Stieleria varia: one gene and its partner. Each later gene encodes a partner of the first gene's protein in a complex. Links are inferred from orthologs where the notes say so. Each region holds a gene or a part of one and is shown on either strand. Other genes may lie near its edges. The genes, in order: Pla52nx_RS02150 and lpdA.

Region 1 (9,913 bases):
CGTGGCGGCTGATATGCGCAGACTGTTTTGCACCAATCCGCGCAGGTCGTTTCGTGCAAACGTGCTGCAAGGACTGTAGTCAGTCGCGTGGCTTCACGCTTACCGGCACGAATCGCAAGCGAGTGAATTCGGTCGGTCAGTCACCACCCAAATGATCAGGTCGACGGTTCCAACCGCCGTTGACGTTCAGCGTTTGCCCAGTGCAAAAGGTATTGCCCGGCGCGGCAAGAAAACACACCGCGCGGGCGACGTCCTGCGGTGTGCCCCAACGTGCCATCAACGATTGTGAGCGGGCACGTTGATTCCAGTACTCACTGGTGGATTGCCCCCAAGCCGTTTGGATCCAACCGGGCGCGACCGTGTTGACGCGGACATGTGGCGACAGTGTTTGCGCGAGACTGTTGGCATAAGCCATCACCGCGGCTTTGACCGGCCCGAACATCTGACCCGCGTCGCCTTCCATTCCCGCGGGTGCTTGATCCCAACCGATGAAGGTCATCGACGGCGGCACATTGCTACCCGAGACCGCAGCGGTTTGCTTCAGCATCCGATCGGCGACCAAACGAGACAGTCCAATCGTGTTGACCAAATCGACTTCCAACAGCAAACGCAACTTGGACTGAAAATCGAGCTCCGCCGACTTGCTGGTCAGCACATCAGCTCCGGCGTTGTTGACCCAAGTCGTGACGTGCCCCAGTTGGTTCCACGCCGCATCGACCAACTGTTCCGCTTGATCGGGATCAGACAAGTCGGCCGACGTCAGAAACACTTCGGTTCCCTGCTGACGCAACATCTCTGCGGTCTGCTCTGCGCCCTCTCGGTTCTTGCGGTAGTGAACCAGGACGCTGCTGGCGCCGCTGTTGGCCGTGCGAACTGCAATCGCTTGACCGATGCCGCTGGACGCGCCGGTGACGACCACTCGTGCGCCGCGGAACTCGCTGCTGTCGGGTTTCTTGCTCACAACGTTTTTGCTCACAACGATTCCCTCATTCCGCTCGGGCGATTGATTTGCGCAGAGTGCCTGGTTTCTCAAAATGGACCACGCCCGTCCCAAAAACCGACCAAATCACACCATGAATAGTGTACATTTGTACATATAATGTGGCGGGAGTGACGACAATGGAGGCGAATTGCGGGCGGTATCGCCCCCGCTAGAGGGCTCGCCCTTGCCGCTGAGCACCCCCGGCAGCTAATCTTCGGTGGAAACAGAATAACCGTAAACCCCGCAGACGAACGACGTTCGGTGGTGGGTCAAACGCTTGCAGGGAAAATAACAACATGTCGGATGCCAAATCGGTCGCCCAAGCTGAAGTCGAAAAACAGGTTGGCGAGTTGCTGCAGTTGGATGCGGAGGTCGATGTTGATGCCGCTGAAACACAAGAGTGGCTTTCATCACTTGAGTATGTGTTGCAGAGCAAGGGCGCTGATCGCGTTCGCTTTCTGATCGAGCAACTACGTGACCGAGCCGCCGAAGAAGGCATTCAGTCGGCCGACGATACACGCACGCCGTACGTCAACACGATCGCCCCTCACGATCAACCGCCCTTTCCCGGCAACCGTGAGTTGGAGCGTCGCATCAAGTCCATCGTACGATGGAACGCGATGGCCATGGTGGTTCGTGCGAACAAGCGAGGCGGCGGAGTAGGCGGACACATCAGCACGTTCGCATCCAGTGCCACGCTTTATGAAATCGCGTTCAACCATTTCTTCAAAGGCCGTGGTGAAGATGGCTACTCGGGCGACACGATTTATTTCCAAGGACACGCATCGCCCGGCATGTACAGTCGCGCTTTCCTAGAAGGCCGACTGTCGGAAGAGCACTTGGAGAATTTTCGACGTGAGTTGGCGCCCGGTGGCGGCTTGAGCAGTTATCCGCACCCATGGTTGATGCCCGGATTCTGGGAGTATCCCACGGTCTCAATGGGCTTGGGACCGATCATGGCGATCTATCAAGCACGCTTCAACGAGTACCTGCGTGACCGCGGCATCAAAGACACCTCGGGCCAAAACGTGTGGGCGTTTCTTGGTGACGGCGAATGCGACGAGCCGGAAACACTTGGCGCGATCGGATTGGCCGCGCGTGAGAAGCTCGACAACCTGATCTTTGTCATCAACTGCAACTTGCAACGGCTCGACGGCCCGGTACGTGGCAACGGCAAGATCATCCAAGAGCTGGAGTCGATCTTCCGTGGTGCCGGCTGGAATGTGATCAAGGTTGTGTGGGGCGACGATTGGGACGCCTTGCTGGCCAACGACACGACCGGACTGCTTGCCAAACGCATGAACGAAGTCGTCGACGGTCAGTACCAAAAGTACACCGGGATGCCGGGCAGCTACATCCGCGAACACTTCTTTGGCAAATATCCCGAACTACTGAAGATGGTGGAAACCTTTAGCGACGAAAAACTGGAAAAGATGCGTCGCGGCGGACACGATCCGGAAAAGGTCTACGCGGCGTACGCCCAAGCGACACAAAACAAGAACGGCAAGCCCACCGTCATCTTGGCCAAGACGGTCAAGGGGTACGGACTTGGCGAGGCAGGGGAAGGACGCAACGTCGCCCACAACCAAAAGAAGATGAACGAAGCCGAGTTGCTGGAGTTCCGCACACGGTTCGGCATTCCGATCAGCGACGAAGACGTCGGCAAAGCACCGTTCTATAAGCCGGCCGAAGGCAGTGCCGAGATCAAGTACATGAAGGAACGACGCGCGGCATTGGGCGGTCCGGTACCGTCACGTCCGACCGAGCACCCGACGATGGAAGTGCCCACGTTGGAGGATTTCGGCAAACTGATCAAGCGATTGGAAGACAAGAGCTGCAGCACGACGTTTGCCGTCGTTCAGACCTTGATCGCCATGTGTCGTGACAAAAAAATCGGCAAGTACATGGTGCCGATCGTCCCAGACGAGTCACGAACGTTCGGCATGGAAGGCATGTTCACCCAGTTCGGCATCTACGCTCACTCGGGACAACTCTACGATCCGGTCGATTCGGGGATCATCCAGAAATACAAGGAAGCCCAGGACGGTCAGATCTTGGAGGAAGGCATCACCGAAGCCGGATCGATGAGTTCCTTCAACGCCGCCGGAACGGCCTACAGCGCCCACGGCGTGAACATGATTCCGTTCTTCATCTACTACAGCATGTTCGGTTTCCAACGCATCGGCGACTTGATCTGGGCGGCCGCCGACATGCGTGCCAAAGGTTTCTTGATCGGTGGCACCGCCGGACGCACAACGCTCAACGGCGAAGGCCTTCAGCACCAAGACGGACACAGCTTGCTCAACGCCATCGCGTTCCCCACCGTGCGAGCTTACGACCCGGCTTTCGCCTACGAAGCCGTCGTGATCATCGCCGAGGGACTCAAGAAGATGTACCAAGAGGGCGAAGAGTGCATTTACTACTTGATGGCGGAAAACGAAGAGTACACGCACCCACCGATGCCTGAGGGATGCGAGGAAGGCATCGTCAAGGGCATGTACAAGTTCCGCTCGAAAACCGTCGATCAACCCAAGGCACACGTCCAACTCTTCGGCAGCGGTGCGATCCTCAACTGCGTGCTCAAGGCACAGGAGATGTTGGCTGAGCAGTACAACATCGGCAGCGATGTTTGGAGCGTGACCAGCTACACGCAACTGCGACGCGAAGCGGGCGATTGCGATCGCTGGAACATGCTGCACCCGACCGAGAAGCCGCGACGAAGCTATTTGGAGCAGCAACTGGAGGGCGTCGAAGGTCCGTTCATTTGTGCGACCGATTACGTTCGCGCCTTGTCCGAACAGCTGACACCTTGGATCCCCGGTGATTACTATTGCCTGGGCACCGACGGAATGGGACGCAGCGAAACACGCGAAGCCCTGCGTCGCCACTTTGAGGTCGACGCCGAGTCGATCGTGATCGCTACGCTGAGCCGTTTGGCCAAGTCGGGCGTGTGCACCGCAGAGGATGTCGCCAAAGCGATCAAGGATTTGAACTTCGATGCGGACAAACCCAATCCGTATTTCGCCTGAACCTGACCACTGACTCACCGATTACTGACAAAAATTTTTATACGCATGGCTACCGAAGTAAAACTGCCCGATCTGGGCGACGGGATTGAATCCGGCGACGTTCTGGAAATCTTTGTCTCCGTGGGAGACACGATTTCAGCCGGACAAGACATCGTGGAAATGGAAACCGACAAGGCAACCGTTCCCGTCCCCTCCGACGTGGGCGGCAAGGTCACCAAGATCCTGGTCGGCGAAGGAGACACGGTCCCCGTCGGTGGCGTGCTGTTGGAAGTCGAAGCGGCCGCAGGAGCTGAATCTTCGGCCCCCGCACCTGCTCCCGAAGAACCCAAAGCCGAAGCGTCTGAACCGGCACCTGAGCCCGAGGCAGCCGAGCCCAAGGCACCAGAACCCAAAGCAGCCGAACCGACACCGGCACCCGCTAAACCGGCCGCCGAAGCCCCCGCGCCGCCCGTCGCCCCGCCGCCTGCTCCCGCGGCACCAGCTCAGCCAGCCGCGCCAGCGCAACCAACCGCGCCAGCACAAGCTTCGCCTGCCACCGCAGACACCTCCGCCAGCAGTGGCGGCGTGATCCCAGCCGGTCCGGCCATCCGTCGCTTCGCCCGCGAAGTCGGCGTGGACTTGAGCCGAGTCCCCGGCAGTGGCGAAGGCGGTCGAATCACCCGAGATGATGTCCTGGCAGTTGTCCGCGCCGCAAACCAATCCTCGCGATCCCAGGCCGCTGCCGCCCAGCCGCCAGCGAGTCCGTCCCAACCGGCATCGACGTCCGCAGGCATGCCCGGCACCTCGGACCGTGACGACTACGGCCCGATCCGAGTCGAGCGGATGGATCGCATGCGCAAGACGATCGCCGCGCAGATGAACAACAGTTGGTCCAGCGTTCCCCGCGTGACCAACTTTGACGACGCCGACATCACCGATTTGGAAACCCTTCGTCAGAGCAGCAAGGAAGAGTATGCGGCCAAGGGCATGAAGCTGACGACGATGCCGTTTCTGATCAAAGCCGTCGCGATGGCCTTGAAAAACCATCCGTCCATGAACGCGTCGATCGACACGGAAAACGAGCAGATCATCTACAAGCACTATGTTAACGTCGGGATCGCAGTCGATACCGAACGTGGGCTGATCGTCCCGGTGATGAAGGACGCCGATCGCATGAGCGTGCCGGACACGACCAAGGCGCTCGCCGAGTTGTCCGGCAAAGTCCGCAACAGCCAGTTTGCCGTCAGCGATTTGCGAGGCGGAACGTTCACGATCAGCAATCTGGGTGCCATCGGCGGCCAGTATTCCACTCCGATCGTCAACGTCCCCGAAGTCGCGATCTTGTTGGTCGGACGCAGCCGCAAGCTGCCCGTCGTGATGCCAGACGACTCGATCCGCCCTCGGCTGATGATGCCTCTGAGCCTGTCCTACGACCACCGCTTGGTCGACGGAGGCACTGCGGCGCGTTTCCTGAACGACATCATCGCCTACCTAGAAGCCCCCAGCCGCCTGCTATTGGCCTTCTGAGGCTGGGGGGGGCTATCAAAGGGTTGGTATCGACACTGCTCAATTCAGCCCGTGTTCTTGTTCCACGTGCCCGAGCCAAAGTGAACCTCAGGCGCTAGCCGTGGGCCGGCACCGCAATCCGCCTCAGCCCCACGGCTAGCGCCTGAGGCTCACTGGATGCACCCTGAGTGCCCCTGCCAAAGTGAGCCTCAGGCGCTAGCCGTGGGCCGGCACCGCAATCCGCCTCAGACCCACGGCTAGCGCCTGAGGCTCATTGAAAGCACACTGAGGATGCGGCGATTCTCTCACCTCGTCGACTCTCCCTGCCCAAAGAATCCGCGCAGCCGGGAATTCTGTCACCGTTGATGGATGCCTGAGCACGTCCGATCGATTATTCTGTTCTACTGAACGTCAGGTCTGCTTACTCTCAGGGTTTGCGGCCGTTCCCCCACAGATCCTCAGATCCACTCGTCTAGTCGCTTGGAGAGCTTTGTTGATGACCAACGCCATTGGTTTGTTCCGTTCCGGTGCTCCTTCTCAATGGCTGCTACGTGCCGCCTTTGTTCTGCTTTCCTTTTGCGTGATCGCTTCGATCGGCTCATCGAGCGTCATCGCACAAGACGGTGACGCCGCCGCCGAATTCGGTGGAGCGGACCCTGCGCCGCCGGCTGCCGACGACGGTGGTGCGCCAGACGCCGGCGGTGCCGGAGGAGGAGGAAACGCTGGCGGCGGGAACGATGCACCGGCCGCCGATGAACAAAACTTGCTGAGCTGGATCATCGAGTCGCTCGGCATCACGTACATGATCGTCTTCTTGATCCTATCGATCACCCTGGTCTCCCTGTTCGTGATGAACATGCTGGCCGCCAGACGAGACACACTTTGCCCCCAAGAGTTGGTCGAGAGCTTTGAAGAAAAACTCAACGAGCAGCAGTACCAGGAAGCCTATGATATGGCACGCACGGACGAGTCGGTTCTCGGCCAAGTCCTCTCGGCCGGACTCGCCAAGCTGAATCGTGGCTACAACAAGGCCATCGAAGGCATGCAGGAAGTCGGCGAAGAAGAAAGCATGAAACTCGAGCACCGCCTGAGTTACATGGCATTGATCGGAAACCTCAGCCCCATGATCGGACTGTTCGGTACCGTTCAAGGGATGATTTCATCGTTCCGCACGATCGCCACCAGCTCGTCGGCCCCCGAGCCGTCCAAGTTGGCCGGTGGTATTTCCACCGCGTTGTTCACGACGCTCGTCGGCTTGGCTGTCGCGATTCCCGCGATCGCGGCCTACAACATTCTGCGAAACCGAGTCAGCCGCTTGTTGCTGGAGGTCGGTGTGACGAGCGAAAACCTGATGAGCCGTTTCGAAGACAACCAACACGCCAGCAACCAACAGCAGTGACATGAAAGTCAAATCAAAGAAACCCGATTTGGCGGAAGGCGACCTGACGCCCATGATCGACATGGTGTTTCAGTTGATCGCCTTCTTCATGGTGTTGATCAACTTTGCCCAAACGGAGTCGGACGACCGCGTCGTCTTGCCCGACAGTCAATTGGTCAAACCGCCCGATGCTCCCTTTGATTTCCCAATCATTCTGCACGTCGCGCAGGATGGCGAAGTCATCCTCAATGGTGACACCTACACCGTAGAAACCCTCAACACAGGTCTGCGTCGGGAACTGGCGGTCATCAGGGCCGAGAACAAGAAAGCTGGCGACGCCAACGTGATCATCCGCGCCCACCAGGACACCGCCGCAGGCAACGTTCAAGAAATCATCCGCGTCGCTCAGGAACTGGAGTTCGTTCAGTTCGCCCTGCGTGCCAAAGAGAACAAGCGATCCACGGGGAACCAAATATGAAAATCCGCCGCGATGTCGAGCAGGAAAAAAGCCAGTTGGACATGACCAGCATGATCGATGTGGTCTTCCTGCTGCTGGTGTTCTTTGTGATGACCTTCAAGATCGTCGAACTCGAAGGCGATTTCAGCATCCACATGCCATTGGCAGGGACTAGCAACTCGGTCTCCGACCCAACCGACCTGCCGTTAAAGGTTCGTCTGCGGGCCGACGCCGACGGAAAACTCGCCTCGATGTCATTGGAGGGAATCGATCTGGGAACCGATTTCACCAAGCTGAGAACCAACGTGATCCAATTGGTCGGCACCGACGGACCCGCCGAAGGTGACGAGGGGCCGGAGATCGAGGTCGACACCGATTACAACCTGCGCTACGCACACGTGATCGAAGCCATCACAGCCGTCAGCGGTTACAAGGACGGAGACCAAGTCGTCAAGTTGGTCGAGAAAATCAAGTTCGCCAAGCCCCGCCGATAACTCGCACCGAGTTATTCCAAGCCATGGCTCCCCTCTCCCCCGAATCCTGGCGAGCCTAAGCGAGCCAGGATTCGGGGGAGAGGGGCTGGGGGTGAGGGGGCAATCCATCCTTTTTCTTTCCGTGCGTTCTACTGCCAATCACAACCAGCATCTCACCCATCCGTTCAGCATCCCGACGATTCCACAACTGCTGACATGATCTTGCTGCTGGACAACTACGATTCCTTCGTCCACAACCTGGCTCGCTACCTGCGACGCCTCGGTTGCCAAACGGAGGTGATCCGCAGCGACCAAATCGACTCGCAAGCTGCTTTTGCTCTGCAGCCCGATGGGATCGTCATCTCTCCGGGACCCCACGGCCCAGCTGATGCCGGATGCAGTGTCAGCGTGGTCGTTGATGCTCCGGCCGATCTGCCCATCCTGGGCGTCTGCCTGGGACACCAATCCATTGCCGCCGCGTTCGGCGGACGAATCATCCGATGCGAGCCGATGCACGGATTGGCCAGCACGATCGAACATGACGGTGAGGGCGTATTTGCTCAGTGCCAATCGCCCATGCGTGTCGGACGATATCACTCACTGGCCATCGATCCCAGGGATGTCCCCGGCGAATTGATCGTCACCGCGCGCAGCACGGATGATGACGTGATCATGGGAGTGCGTCACAAGACACGCCCCGTGTTCGGTGTGCAGTTTCACCCGGAAAGCGTTTTGACCGACGACGGACTGGCCGTACTGGATAACTTCGTCGACATCACGCGGCGATCGGCAACACACGAATCGACGCCTAGTCAACTCGGCCGGGGCGTCCCCGCTCCGCACTTCACACCGGCGGACCGCGGCACACGCAAGGATGCGGTTTCGTGATTCTGGAATCCATCGTCACCACCGTCGACTCCGACGGCCGCGTCAACATCGCACCGATGGGTCCGACAGTGCAGGAGATGCATACTGACCGTCCCCAGTTTCTGCTGCGTCCCTTTGCGGGCAGCCGCACTTACGACAATTTGATGGCCACGCATCGGGCGACCATTCACGTCACCGACGATGCTCTGCTATTTGCGCATACCGCAGTCGGTGACGTGCCCGACCCCGAGCAAAGGGTACGCAGCGTTGACGACGGGCGATGGCGGATACTCAAGGACTGTCATCGCTGGTTTTGTGTCCAGACCGAGGTGGTTCAGGAAGACGATCTGCGAATGCATTTAGCATGCCGAGTGATCGATTCCGGCATCCAGCGTCCCTTCTTTGGGTTCAACCGGGCCAAGCACGCGGTGATCGAAGCGGCTATTCTGGCGACTCGGACGCATTTGTTGGCAGCAGCAGAAATTCGCGACACACTGCTCCGGCTACAGCCCCTGATCGACAAAACGGCCGGGCCAGAGGAACATCAGGCCTTTGAGTTCTTGAAACAGACCATCGATGAACGAATCGAAAACCTCCACCAGAACAACCGCTGAAACGCAGTCGTCCGCTGCGGTCGTCTCAGTGTGTTGTGGTGCGCGGTTGCATTTCGGCCTGCTGGACACCGCTGCTCCCTTCGGCGGCGTCGGCGTGATGATCGATCAACCCGCGACGGAAATCACCGTCAGCCAGGCGCCTCGGTTCTCATGCGACGGCCACCAATCCGACCGCGTTCTCGCAATCGCACGTCGGTTGCAACACTCGATGCGATGGAGTGATTTACCCTGCTGCCGTGTCACCATCATCGAGCAACCGTCCGCACACAGCGGTTTCGGCAGCGGCACCCAGCTTTCGTTAGCGGTGGCCGAAACGCTCGCCGCTTTTTGTGATGTCCGCCTGCCTCAGGAGACGCTGGCTCTAGAGATCGCTGATCGTGGCAAACGCTCCGCCGTCGGTGTTCACGGCTACTTTCACGGCGGTTTGATCTACGAAGACGCCTCCAGCGATTCAACCGAGGCACCAGAATTCGGGCAACTCAATCCGATCCACCGTCGCATCGAGTTGCCCGAATCCTGGCGTGTCGTTTTGATGATCCCTCGCTCATCCGCGCCGCCGATGCACGGACAAGACGAACAAACACAGTTTGATCATTTGGCCGCCGGAGACCCGCAACGCCAAGCACGC
Region 2 (9,937 bases), 580 kb from region 1 along the record:
TTGGTTGCCGACCTTCGTCAATTCAGCAGGTTTGGATGGAGCGTTTCCAGAGAGGTCCTTCAGTAGTTTAGTGGAGCTCGGGGTGCCTTCCGATACAAAGAGCTCACGGTCACCATTGGACGTCAGCGCGGTGAAGATGATTTGATCACCCAACAACGTCAGGTCGGCAGGATTGGACGCCGTGGCGCCGGAGAGATTTGCCAGCAGCGCGGTGTTGTTTCCGCTGCCGTCGGAGGCGAACAGCTCACGTTGTCCATCGGGAGTTTCGGCGGTGAAGTAGAATTTTCCGCTGCTGTTGCCATTGCCGTTGAATCCGCCGCCAGGATTGCCACCGCCGCCTCCGTTGTCCACAGCGGCGATAGCAGCCTCGGCGTTGACCAATCCGAATCCGGTGTCAAAGTCGAACCCGGGGGAAAGCATGTCGATCGCGGTGATCTGCAGCGCGGTGTTGATCTGGGCCGGAGTGAGCGAACCAGGTCCGCCGGCGGCCTCCAACATCAGAGCCGCGACAGCAGCAATGTGTGGGGCAGCGGCAGAGGTACCAGGAAAGTTGGGAAAACTGTCGTTGTCAGGATCATTGCCGGCAACGAAGAACGAAGTATTGGTGTTGTCCGGGCCGGTCACGATCGGCTGTTGTCGGACTTCAGGAGTTGCTAGGCGGTTGCCCGCAGTGTCAAACAAAATCGGTAGTCCACCGGCGGACGTCGTGGGTTGTGGCGAGGGTGGATTGGTTCCAAACGCTGGTGTGTCACGGTAGTCGGCAGCGGCGATACCTGCTCCGCCGATCGCTTGATGGTGTCCGTAGAGCGTGCTGCTCTGCGTATCAAATTCGCCGATGTCAAATCCAGAGCCAAACGCTAGGTATTTGACCACACCAGGTGTGGGACCGCCTGCGGGAAGATATCGCGCAAGTAAAATGTTAAAGAACCGAGCTTGACTGCTCATGTTCGAGATTTCAACGATTTCAATCGCGTCTTGGCCAGTGTTTTGCAAGTCACTCTTGGCGACCATCAACTGGGTCTGGAAATCGTAGACAAAGATGTCCATGTCGTTGGCCGCACCGGCTCCACCGGCCGAAGCAAACGGTTGGTCCCACTGAAAAATCAGCGTTGCGGATCCGCCTGGGGCGAGGGCGACAAGCTGAAACCCGTCAGTATTGGCCGAGGGGTCAAAATCGTGAGCTACAAAATCGCCATTTGGATCGGGGGTGATCACACCGGATGATGAAATATGAGCGCGAGTCCCATCGGTTCGGAACACACTTTCGTAGGAGTCACGCCCTTGGTTGCCTGCTGATGAAAAGAAGGGCACTCCCTGGGCGACCACTTGGGCGGCAGCCTGCGCGATGATCCCGTCTTGAAAGAAGGGTTGCGCGAAATTGGACACGTCGTCGACGATCACATCAGCCCCAGCCGCAGCAAGGTCCAAGATGCCCTGGGCAAAGTTCGCCGGTCCTGCAAACCCGGTGTGAAAAGCCAGCTCGGCAGCCGGCGCGATGTCATGGATCAGCTCCAACATCGCGCGGCCTTCGTCACTATGGTTGGCGTTAACGCCATTGGGTTCATCTTCTAAGACTTGTACCGGTGTGGTGAATCCGTTTGGGTTGCCAGGACCCGGCAAGTTCCCGCTGGCGATCCCGCCTGCGGCACCACCACCGCCCGAGTTCTTGTCAAAGCTGTCCGAGATCACGCCGATCTTGAGCCCCGATCCGTCCACGTTGAAGGTCGCCCGCGCGATGTCGGATCTCATTGCCGCGTCGGCTTGGTTGCTAACCGTCCCCACATTGGAGATTGACGGATAGATCGGGCGGATGAAACGTACCGACTCTAGTGCAGAAAGGTCATCCAGTTTGATCGGATCGATCGATCCGCTGAGGATCTTTCCAAAGAACCCGTTCTCGATGAATCCGGTCCCCAGCAGATCCATTCGCAACGAATCCAGATCGGTGTCGGCGATGATTTCGATCAACACATCGCCGTTTTGATTGACCAGCAGTCCTGACTGCTGCACTGTGCTGGAAAGGGTCTCGACGCGACTGGTCACATTGGGACCGAACGACCTGCCGGCAACTTGGTAAACGTCGAAAAGGTCTTGCCCGATGACACGAGCAACCGGATCGTGTTTGGTCGGGATGAAGTCCGGTGCCGCGTTCGATTCAGCCAACGGCGCCGAGTCGATCGCAAAATCGGCGGCCGCCAAGTCAGCCAGGCTAAGTGTCGTGGATTGCAGAATCTCCGATGAGAAGCTCAGTTCCGCTGCCAACAACAGCCGCGATTCCAGCATTTCCATGCGAAGCCGCGGGCCGGGTGACCGGCGAAGGGAGTTTTTGCGGGCGTGAGAACGGAGAATGGCTGGGCGTCGCATGGTGATGTGGCCTCAAAAACAGCACCGAGCTAATGGCTCAAATGCGGTTGGCAGTGGGACGTTTTCTGAAAGAGGGCAAGTGCTCAGATCGATAGCAAATGACCCCCCGCCTGGGAATGAATAAGCAAAATATTCCGCATAACCGGTACCTTCAAGGATGAAATCAACCAAAGCGGGGCTTTGGCGCAGGTTTCACAACTTCAGGGCCAGGCTTCAGTGTCAGGGGATACCAGAGGGGAACGAAGCAGAACGAGTGGGCTTCCCCAAAAAATCCGTTGGCCTTGCGAAAAATCGCTCCACAAGCCACACTCTGACCCTTCCAAAAATCGATGTGTGACCGCCGAAACGGGATTGGCCCGTTTCGGAGCCCTGCCGAGTCTTTGATCAGCCAGTGAACTGGCGAATCCATCGGCACGATCTTGGATCACACCCGGCGTCGCTGATTCTGACCTTTGTCATCTCCAGCGTCAGCCCAAACCCCCTACTGCTGCATCAGCGGCGAAAGAAAACGGATACGAAATGGCACGTTATACCGGTCCCAAAGCACGCGTGAATCGTCGTCTCGGAACGCTCATTTATGAAACCGCCGGTGCTGTTCGAGCACTCGATCGCCGCAACACGCCGCCCGGCATGCACGTCCGCGGACGTCGCCCCAGCAACTACGGTTTGGCATTGATGGAGAAGCAAAAGATCAAGCACTATTACGGCTTGGGCGAACGCCAACTGCGTCGTTATTTCGATGCGGTCGGTCGCAAAGCGGGCAATACCGGCGAGTTGTTGCTGTTGATGTGTGAGCGTCGTCTGGACAACGTGGTCCGCCGAGCCGGCTTCACCAAGACACGTCCACAAGCCCGTCAGGGAATCACCCACGGACACTTCTGTGTCAACGGCGTTAAAGTCACCAAGCCGAGTTTTCTGTTGCGTCCCGGTGACATCGTCGAAGTCCGCGGTCGTGAAAACCTCAAGAATCTTTACCGAGGCGTGATCGCCAACGCATCGCCCGATCCCCTGGACTGGGTGGCATTTGACAGCGAAGGCCTCAAGCTGACCGTTCTCGGCCTGCCCGGACCGACGGACATCAGCCTGCCCGTGGACGCCAATAGCGTCGTCGAATTCCTGTCTCGCTAGTCGCCGGCTTGCCAATCCCTGGCGACCATCTCGGGTCGCCCCGGTTTTGGCACGGCTTGCCAATTTGAACTTCGTCGTTCGCAAGACGGATGGTGCGATGACGATGGTGGCACGCATAATGGCGTGGGCGGTTTTGATCGTACAGGCGGGGGCGGTTGGAAAGTAACATTCCAGATCCCATCACATAGATTTGACCCACACAGATTCGACCCACACAACGCGAAGTTTTCTCTCATGCATTGTCCCGTCGTAGTTCTTGGTGGCGGACCCGGTGGATACGCCGCCGCATTCCTGGCCGCCGACGAAGGTTTGGATGTCACGATCGTCGAGGCCGAACCGCGACTGGGCGGTACCTGCTTGCTCAGAGGATGCATCCCCAGCAAAGCCCTGTTGCACGTTGCCAAGGTGATCCACGAAGTCGATGACCTACGCGAGAATTGGGGCGTCACCTACGACGGAGCCCCGAAAATCGATGTCGACAAAGTACGAGCACGCAAGGACCAAGTGATCAGTAACCTGACCGGCGGCCTGGCCAACTTGGCCAAGCGACGAAAGGTGAAAGTCATCCAGGCCCGCGGCAGCTTTGTCGATTCCACCACTTTGGCATTGGAGGGTGATCACGAATCCATCCCAGAAAGCCGCCGAATCACGTTCGATCACTGTGTGCTGGCAACCGGCAGCGTGCCCGCCATGCCGCCCGTGTTTGACATCGGCAGCGACCGCGTGATGGACAGCACCGGCGCACTGAAACTCGTCGACATCCCCGAAACACTGCTGGTCATCGGCGGTGGATACATCGGTCTGGAAATGGGCAGCGTCTACGCACAGCTCGGCTCTAAGGTTACCGTCGTCGAGTTAGCCGAAAGCCTGCTGCCGGGTGCCGACCCCGATCTCGTCAAACCGCTGGCCAAACGCATCGACAAGTTGTGCGAGGGCCGAGTGCGGTTGAACACCAAAGTCGGCTCGGTGGCCGAGGTCGGTGACAAGGTCGAAGTCACCTTCGAGGGACCCGCGCACTTCGGGCACGAACAATTCGACCGCGTCCTGGTCAGCATCGGACGTCGCCCGGTCACTCGCGGACTGGGTTTGGAAAACACCAAGGTCGTCGTCAACGCCCGCGGTTTTGTCGAGTGTGATGCCTCGCAACGCACAGCCGATCCTCACATCCTGGCCATCGGAGATGTCGCCGGCGACCCCATGCTGGCACACAAGGCCACCCACGAAGGACGCGTGGCGGCGGAAGTCATCGCGGGCAAACCAGTCACCTTTGACAAAGTTGCCATCCCCGCTGTGGTTTTCACCGATCCTGAAATCGCTTGGGCGGGTCTGACAGAGTTGGAAGCCAAGCAGCAAGGTCGCGCCGTCGATGTGGAGGTCTATCCGTGGGCCGCCAGCGGTCGCGCCCAAGCCCTCGGGATCACTGACGGGCTGACCAAATGGCTCGTCGATCCGGAAACCAATCGCGTGCTCGGTTGCGGCATCGTCGGCAGCGGTGCCGGTGAGCTGATCGCCGAAGCCGTGTTGGCGATCGAGATGGGATGCGAGGTACACGACATCACCGAAAGCGTTCACCCGCACCCCACGCTCAGCGAAACGCTGATGAACGCCGGCGAAGTCCACTTCGGCACCGCCACCGAAATTTACAAACCCAAACGCCACTGAAACGTGACATCAAAGGGGTCAGGCCTCTTTTCGCCGTCCCGTTTCCATTGCCTGTTATCATTGCCCAGCCATCGATCATGACCAAACGCGTCTACATCAAAACCGTCGGCTGCCAGATGAACGTTCTGGACAGCGAAATGGTCGTGGCGGATTTGAAACGCCATGGCTACACCATCGTCGATTCGCCCAAGGATGCGGACTGTGTTTTCTACAACACTTGCAGCGTCCGAGAGCACGCCGAAGAAAAGGTGTACAGCGCTCTGGGCAAGATCCGCGAAGCCAAGGATCGCAATCCCGACAAGCTGATCGGCGTGATGGGATGCATGGCGCAAAAAGATCAAGAGATCATCTTCAAACGTGCACCCTACGTCGACATGGTGATCGGACCGGGCCAGTTGCACACCATTCCCGATTTGATTGAAAAGGTTCGCAGCGGCCAAGGTCGCCAAATGGCGGTCTCGCTCGGTCGAACCGACGGCAAACAGGCCATCGTTGCACGTAGCCACGAAACCTTCGATCCGCTTCGTGATCCCACGATGCGGCCGACACCTTTCCAAGCGTACCTGCGGATTCAGATCGGTTGCGACAAGTTCTGCACCTATTGCGTCGTCCCCAACACACGTGGACCCGAACAGGGACGTCCGCCAGAGCAGATTCTCTCCGAAGCACGCATCCTTGCCGACCAGGGCTGCCGTGAAATCACGCTGTTGGGTCAAACGGTCAACAGCTACAAATACAAGGACGGCGATCACACGACCGACATGACGTCCCTGCTCGAGCAACTGCACGAGGTCGACGGAATCGATCGGATCAAGTTCGTGACAAATTATCCCAAGGACATGACCGAGCGATTGCTGATCGCCGTTCACGAGCTGCCAAAGGTCTCGCCGTACTTGCACGTGCCCGCACAAAGCGGTAGCGACGATGTCCTGAAGCGGATGAAGCGCGGCTACACGATTGCAGACTACATGGAGATGTTCGAAAGGATCGAGCGGTTGGTCCCCGAAGCCACCGTCAGCAGCGATTTCATCGTGGGCTTCTGTGGTGAAACCGAGGAAGATTTTGAAAAGTCCGTCGCCCTGATCGAGCGTTGTCGATTCAAGAACAGCTTCATTTTCCAATACAGCGTCCGACCGGGAACCAAAGCATCGGAGCGTTTGGTTGACGATATTCCTCGCGAAGTCAAAGCGGATCGCAATCATCGTTTGCTGGAAGTTCAAAACCGCGTCGCCCAAGAAGAAAACGACAAGCTGATCGGTCAAACCGTCGAGATCTTGGTCGAAGGTCCGAGCAAGAAAGGGCAAGACGCCGATCCCGACAGCGCGACCGTGCAGATGATCGGACGCACGCACTGTGACCGCATCGTCGTGTTTGATGGAAACCGTCGCCAAGCGGGACAGTTCCTCAAGATCCATGTCGACGACGCCAGCAGCCACACTCTGGTCGGCCGCGTTCAAACCGTCGATGTCGTGACAATCGGTATGCCGGGCTGACGCTTTCGGACACCGCTTTAGGCGTTGTCGGTTTTTAACTGAAATACGAATGAAAGTGTGAGCCGTGGGCCGTTAGGCACCGGGCCATTAGCCATCAGCCACTGGGTTGTCCGTTTTGCCCGCCCGCTTACGCGTCGCGGCTCAATCAATTCAAACGGACCGGTCCACGGCCGAGTCATCCCTTTCGAATCACCGCACGACCGCGATACCGAGCTACCAAACCGCCATGACCACCACGTCACCCGACACCAAGATCATCACCCGTCAGTTTCAAAACGGGATGACCGTTTTGATCCAGCCCATGCCTTGGCTGCGAACCGCGGCGTTCTCCGTTTCAGTCGGCGGCGGTTCGCAATGCGAGACGCCACAGCAAGCCGGCTTGGCTTCGCTCGTCTGCGAGATGGTGCAACGCGGTGCCGGGCATTACTCCAGTCGTGATCTGGTCGCGGTCCAAGACAACTTGGGGCTCGATCGCAGCGGTGGTGTCTCCACCGGCACGACCTCCTTCGGTGCCGCAATGCCAGCAGAATCGCTTCTTGATGCGATCGCCTTGTACGCCGACATCCTGCGCCGTCCCCACTTGCCCGCCGATCAACTGCCCGACGCGCAGATGATGATGATCCAAGAATTGCGGGCGATGGAGGATGAACCGACCCAGCGAGTCATGCGGCGACTCCGAGAGCTGCACTACGGCTGGCAACTGGGACACAGCAACCAAGGAACGATCGAGACCCTGCAGTCCTTTGGTCCCGACGACGTGCGTCAGTACTATCAACAACAGTACCACGCCGGCGGCTCCATCCTCTCCGTTGCCGGCAACGTCAATCCCAACGACGTGCTGGACAAAATCGAAGAAGTCTTTGGCGACTGGAAAACGCTGGAGGTTCAGCGCGATCCACCGGCTGCCGGCCAAGCCGTCTACGAACACATGCCGGCCGAAACAAGTCAAACACACATCGGTTTCGCGTTTCCCAATATCCAGTACGGTCACAAGGATTACTTCCGCATGCGTGCGGGAATCGGAATCCTCAGCGACGGCATGAGCAGCCGGCTATTCGATCGCGTCCGCGAGAAACGTGGTTTGTGCTACACGGTGTCCGCGAGCTGCCATTCGCTGCGCAACGTCGGTGGTGTCTTCGGTTATGCCGGCACCACGCCGGCGAGAGCCCAGGAAACTCTGGATGTGACGCTCGGCGAGATCGCCAATTTCACCAAGGATTTGGAACAAAGCGAGTTGGATCGCTGGAAAGTCCGCATCGAGAGCGGCTTGATCATGGAACAGGAGTCGAGCTCCTCTCGTGCTTCATCCCTGGCCAATGATTTCTATCAGATGGGTGCGCCGATGGAGACGGCTGAGCTGGAAGCGATCATCGAATCATTGACTCTCAGCGACGTCAAGAGTTACTGGCAAGATCACCCGCCCGCCGATTATCGCATCGTCACATCCGGCCCCGAACCCCTCAACGTCCCCACGAACTGACTGGTTATTGTCGCTCGACTTTCCCAGTCGACAACGCACGCGACGAATGACCCCAACATTTTCCACAACCTAACAGACAGAATATCCGATGCCCGATTTTCGACACGCGACATTGCCCAACGGATTGGAAATCGTTGCCGAAACCGATCCTCGCAGCTACTCCGCAGCGTTCGGCTACTTCGTTCGCGCCGGTTCACGAAACGAGTTGGATTGCCAGTCGGGCTTGAGCCATTTCCTGGAACACATGATGTTCAAGGGAACGGATCGCCGCAGCGCCGAAGACGTCAATCGCGAACTCGACGAGCTCGGTGGGCAAAGCAACGCCTACACGACCGAAGAACAAACGGTTTACTACGCGACGGTGTTGCCGAAGTTTCAGGATCGCATCATCGATCTGCTCTCGGACATGATGACGCCCAAGCTCGATGCGTCCGAATTCGAGACCGAGCGTCAAGTGATCTTGGAGGAAATTGCAAAGTACGAAGACCAACCGCCCTTTGGCGCATTCGAACGGGCCATGGAGGTTCACTTCGGGCCCCGAGGTTTGGGTCGTCGCGTGTTGGGCACCAACGAATCCATCGCGGCCATGTCGGCGGCACGGATGAGAGATTATTTCAATGCCCGATATCGTCCCGAAAACATCGTGCTGGCGGCATCAGGCAATGTCGACTTTGACGGTCTGGTCGCAACGCTGGAACAAAAGACGGCCTCCTGGGGCGATCGACCCGCCGGTGAGGACCTCGGTAGCGACGATACCAAATCGCTACCCGAAGGAATTTCGATGGATACCGTTTTGCCCATCAGCGACGCCGCACAAGGCTACTTGGTCCGCATCGCACCGGGACCCGCCTCCAATGACCCAGACCGATACGCCAGCCGATTGCTGGCCGCAATCTTGGGCGACGAAGGTGGCAGTCGGCTGTTTTGGGATTTGATCGATACGGGGCGTGCCGAAGTCGCAACGGTTTGGCCGCAGGAGTTCAGTGACACCGGCGCATGGTTCACCTACCTCGTCTGTGCACCAGAAGACGTCCAGAGCAACCGTCGCATCATCGACGAAACCATCGCCTTTTTGATCGACAAAGGAGTCGGCCAGGACGAACTCAAACAAGTGATGAACAAGGCGTCCGCGGCGATGATCATGCAGAGCGAACGCCCAAGCAATCGGCTGTTCGGTTTGGGCAGCCGCTGGCTGACCCATCGCGAGCACATCGGGTTCGACGAATCACTTGAGCGACTGCGAGCCGTCGACGCCGAAGCCATCGTCCGCGCCGCGAAGACCTATCTTGCACAAACGCCCACCGACATCCAAGCCGTCGCGCCACTGGCAACGAGCTGAAATTTGAACGTGGGGACAGGTTTGCAACCTGTCAGGTCCAAACGATTGACCACAAACCTGGGGCGATCAAAGTTTCGGGTAGCGGCACTGTGGCGCTCCGCAGGTTTTTGTCAACTCTCCCGGCGCAGTTGGGGAGGTTGCGTTGCGCAAACGGCACAAGGCGTATGATTTTTGTTTGGCCGTTTGGTGATGTTCGTTTTCGACTTGGAAAGTCGAACGACAATCGTCGCTCGACTTTCCAAGTCGATAGCGTGCCCCGCCATGCGTTTTACCATTCCCAACCATTGACTCGCGCAGACAGGCCCCCTCCCTAGCATTCGCCTCAGCGGCTAATCGCGACCTCCGCCAAGTTGGGGGAGGTGACAGTGGACAAGATCATTGACTGGTGCACGGGACTCGTAACCTCGTCCACTACGAACTGCCCGGCCCGATTGACTATTTCACTCAAGAGACGATCGCATCAAGATTTTC

The links.
Region 2: the proteins of Pla52nx_RS02150 (region 1) and lpdA are in contact, whole or in part, in a crystal structure (PDB 1EBD), measured with the Geobacillus stearothermophilus proteins. The link is inferred for Stieleria varia from one-to-one orthologs. Residues at the interface, in WP_033016211.1 of Geobacillus stearothermophilus: Ile130, Ala131, Met132, Pro133, Arg136, Arg140, Glu141, Asn155, Arg157; in WP_049624544.1 of Geobacillus stearothermophilus: Pro340, Ser341, Asp344, Tyr345, Arg403, Asp406, Val408, Glu431, Ala432, Gly433, Asp438.

The regions. Positions count from the first base shown.
Region 1 is NZ_CP151726.1:584,571-594,483, forward strand. Bases 3,346-6,286 are described here. They hold Pla52nx_RS02150 (2-oxo acid dehydrogenase subunit E2), read left to right. Parts: upstream 3,346-4,056; coding sequence 4,057-5,517; downstream 5,518-6,286. Other genes in these bases: aceE (pyruvate dehydrogenase (acetyl-transferring), homodimeric type), read left to right, coding at 3,346-4,011; Pla52nx_RS02155 (MotA/TolQ/ExbB proton channel family protein), read left to right, coding at 5,993-6,286. Also shown: Pla52nx_RS02140 (SDR family NAD(P)-dependent oxidoreductase), read right to left, coding at 137-976; more of aceE, read left to right, coding at 1,279-3,345; more of Pla52nx_RS02155, read left to right, coding at 6,287-6,895; Pla52nx_RS02160 (ExbD/TolR family protein), read left to right, coding at 6,897-7,352; Pla52nx_RS02165 (biopolymer transporter ExbD), read left to right, coding at 7,349-7,825; Pla52nx_RS02170 (anthranilate synthase component II), read left to right, coding at 8,021-8,692; Pla52nx_RS02175 (DUF447 domain-containing protein), read left to right, coding at 8,689-9,285; Pla52nx_RS02180 (beta-ribofuranosylaminobenzene 5'-phosphate synthase), read left to right, coding at 9,248-9,913.
Region 2 is NZ_CP151726.1:7,936-17,872, forward strand. Bases 2,976-5,940 are described here. They hold lpdA (dihydrolipoyl dehydrogenase), read left to right. Parts: upstream 2,976-3,726; coding sequence 3,727-5,154; downstream 5,155-5,940. Other genes in these bases: rpsD (30S ribosomal protein S4), read left to right, coding at 2,976-3,492; miaB (tRNA (N6-isopentenyl adenosine(37)-C2)-methylthiotransferase MiaB), read left to right, coding at 5,232-5,940. Also shown: Pla52nx_RS00035 (dockerin type I domain-containing protein), read right to left, coding at 1-2,364; more of rpsD, read left to right, coding at 2,884-2,975; more of miaB, read left to right, coding at 5,941-6,647; Pla52nx_RS00055 (M16 family metallopeptidase), read left to right, coding at 6,874-8,127; Pla52nx_RS00060 (M16 family metallopeptidase), read left to right, coding at 8,216-9,466; Pla52nx_RS00065 (hypothetical protein), read right to left, coding at 9,936-9,937. UniProt on the Escherichia coli protein: Lipoamide dehydrogenase is a component of the glycine cleavage system as well as of the alpha-ketoacid dehydrogenase complexes.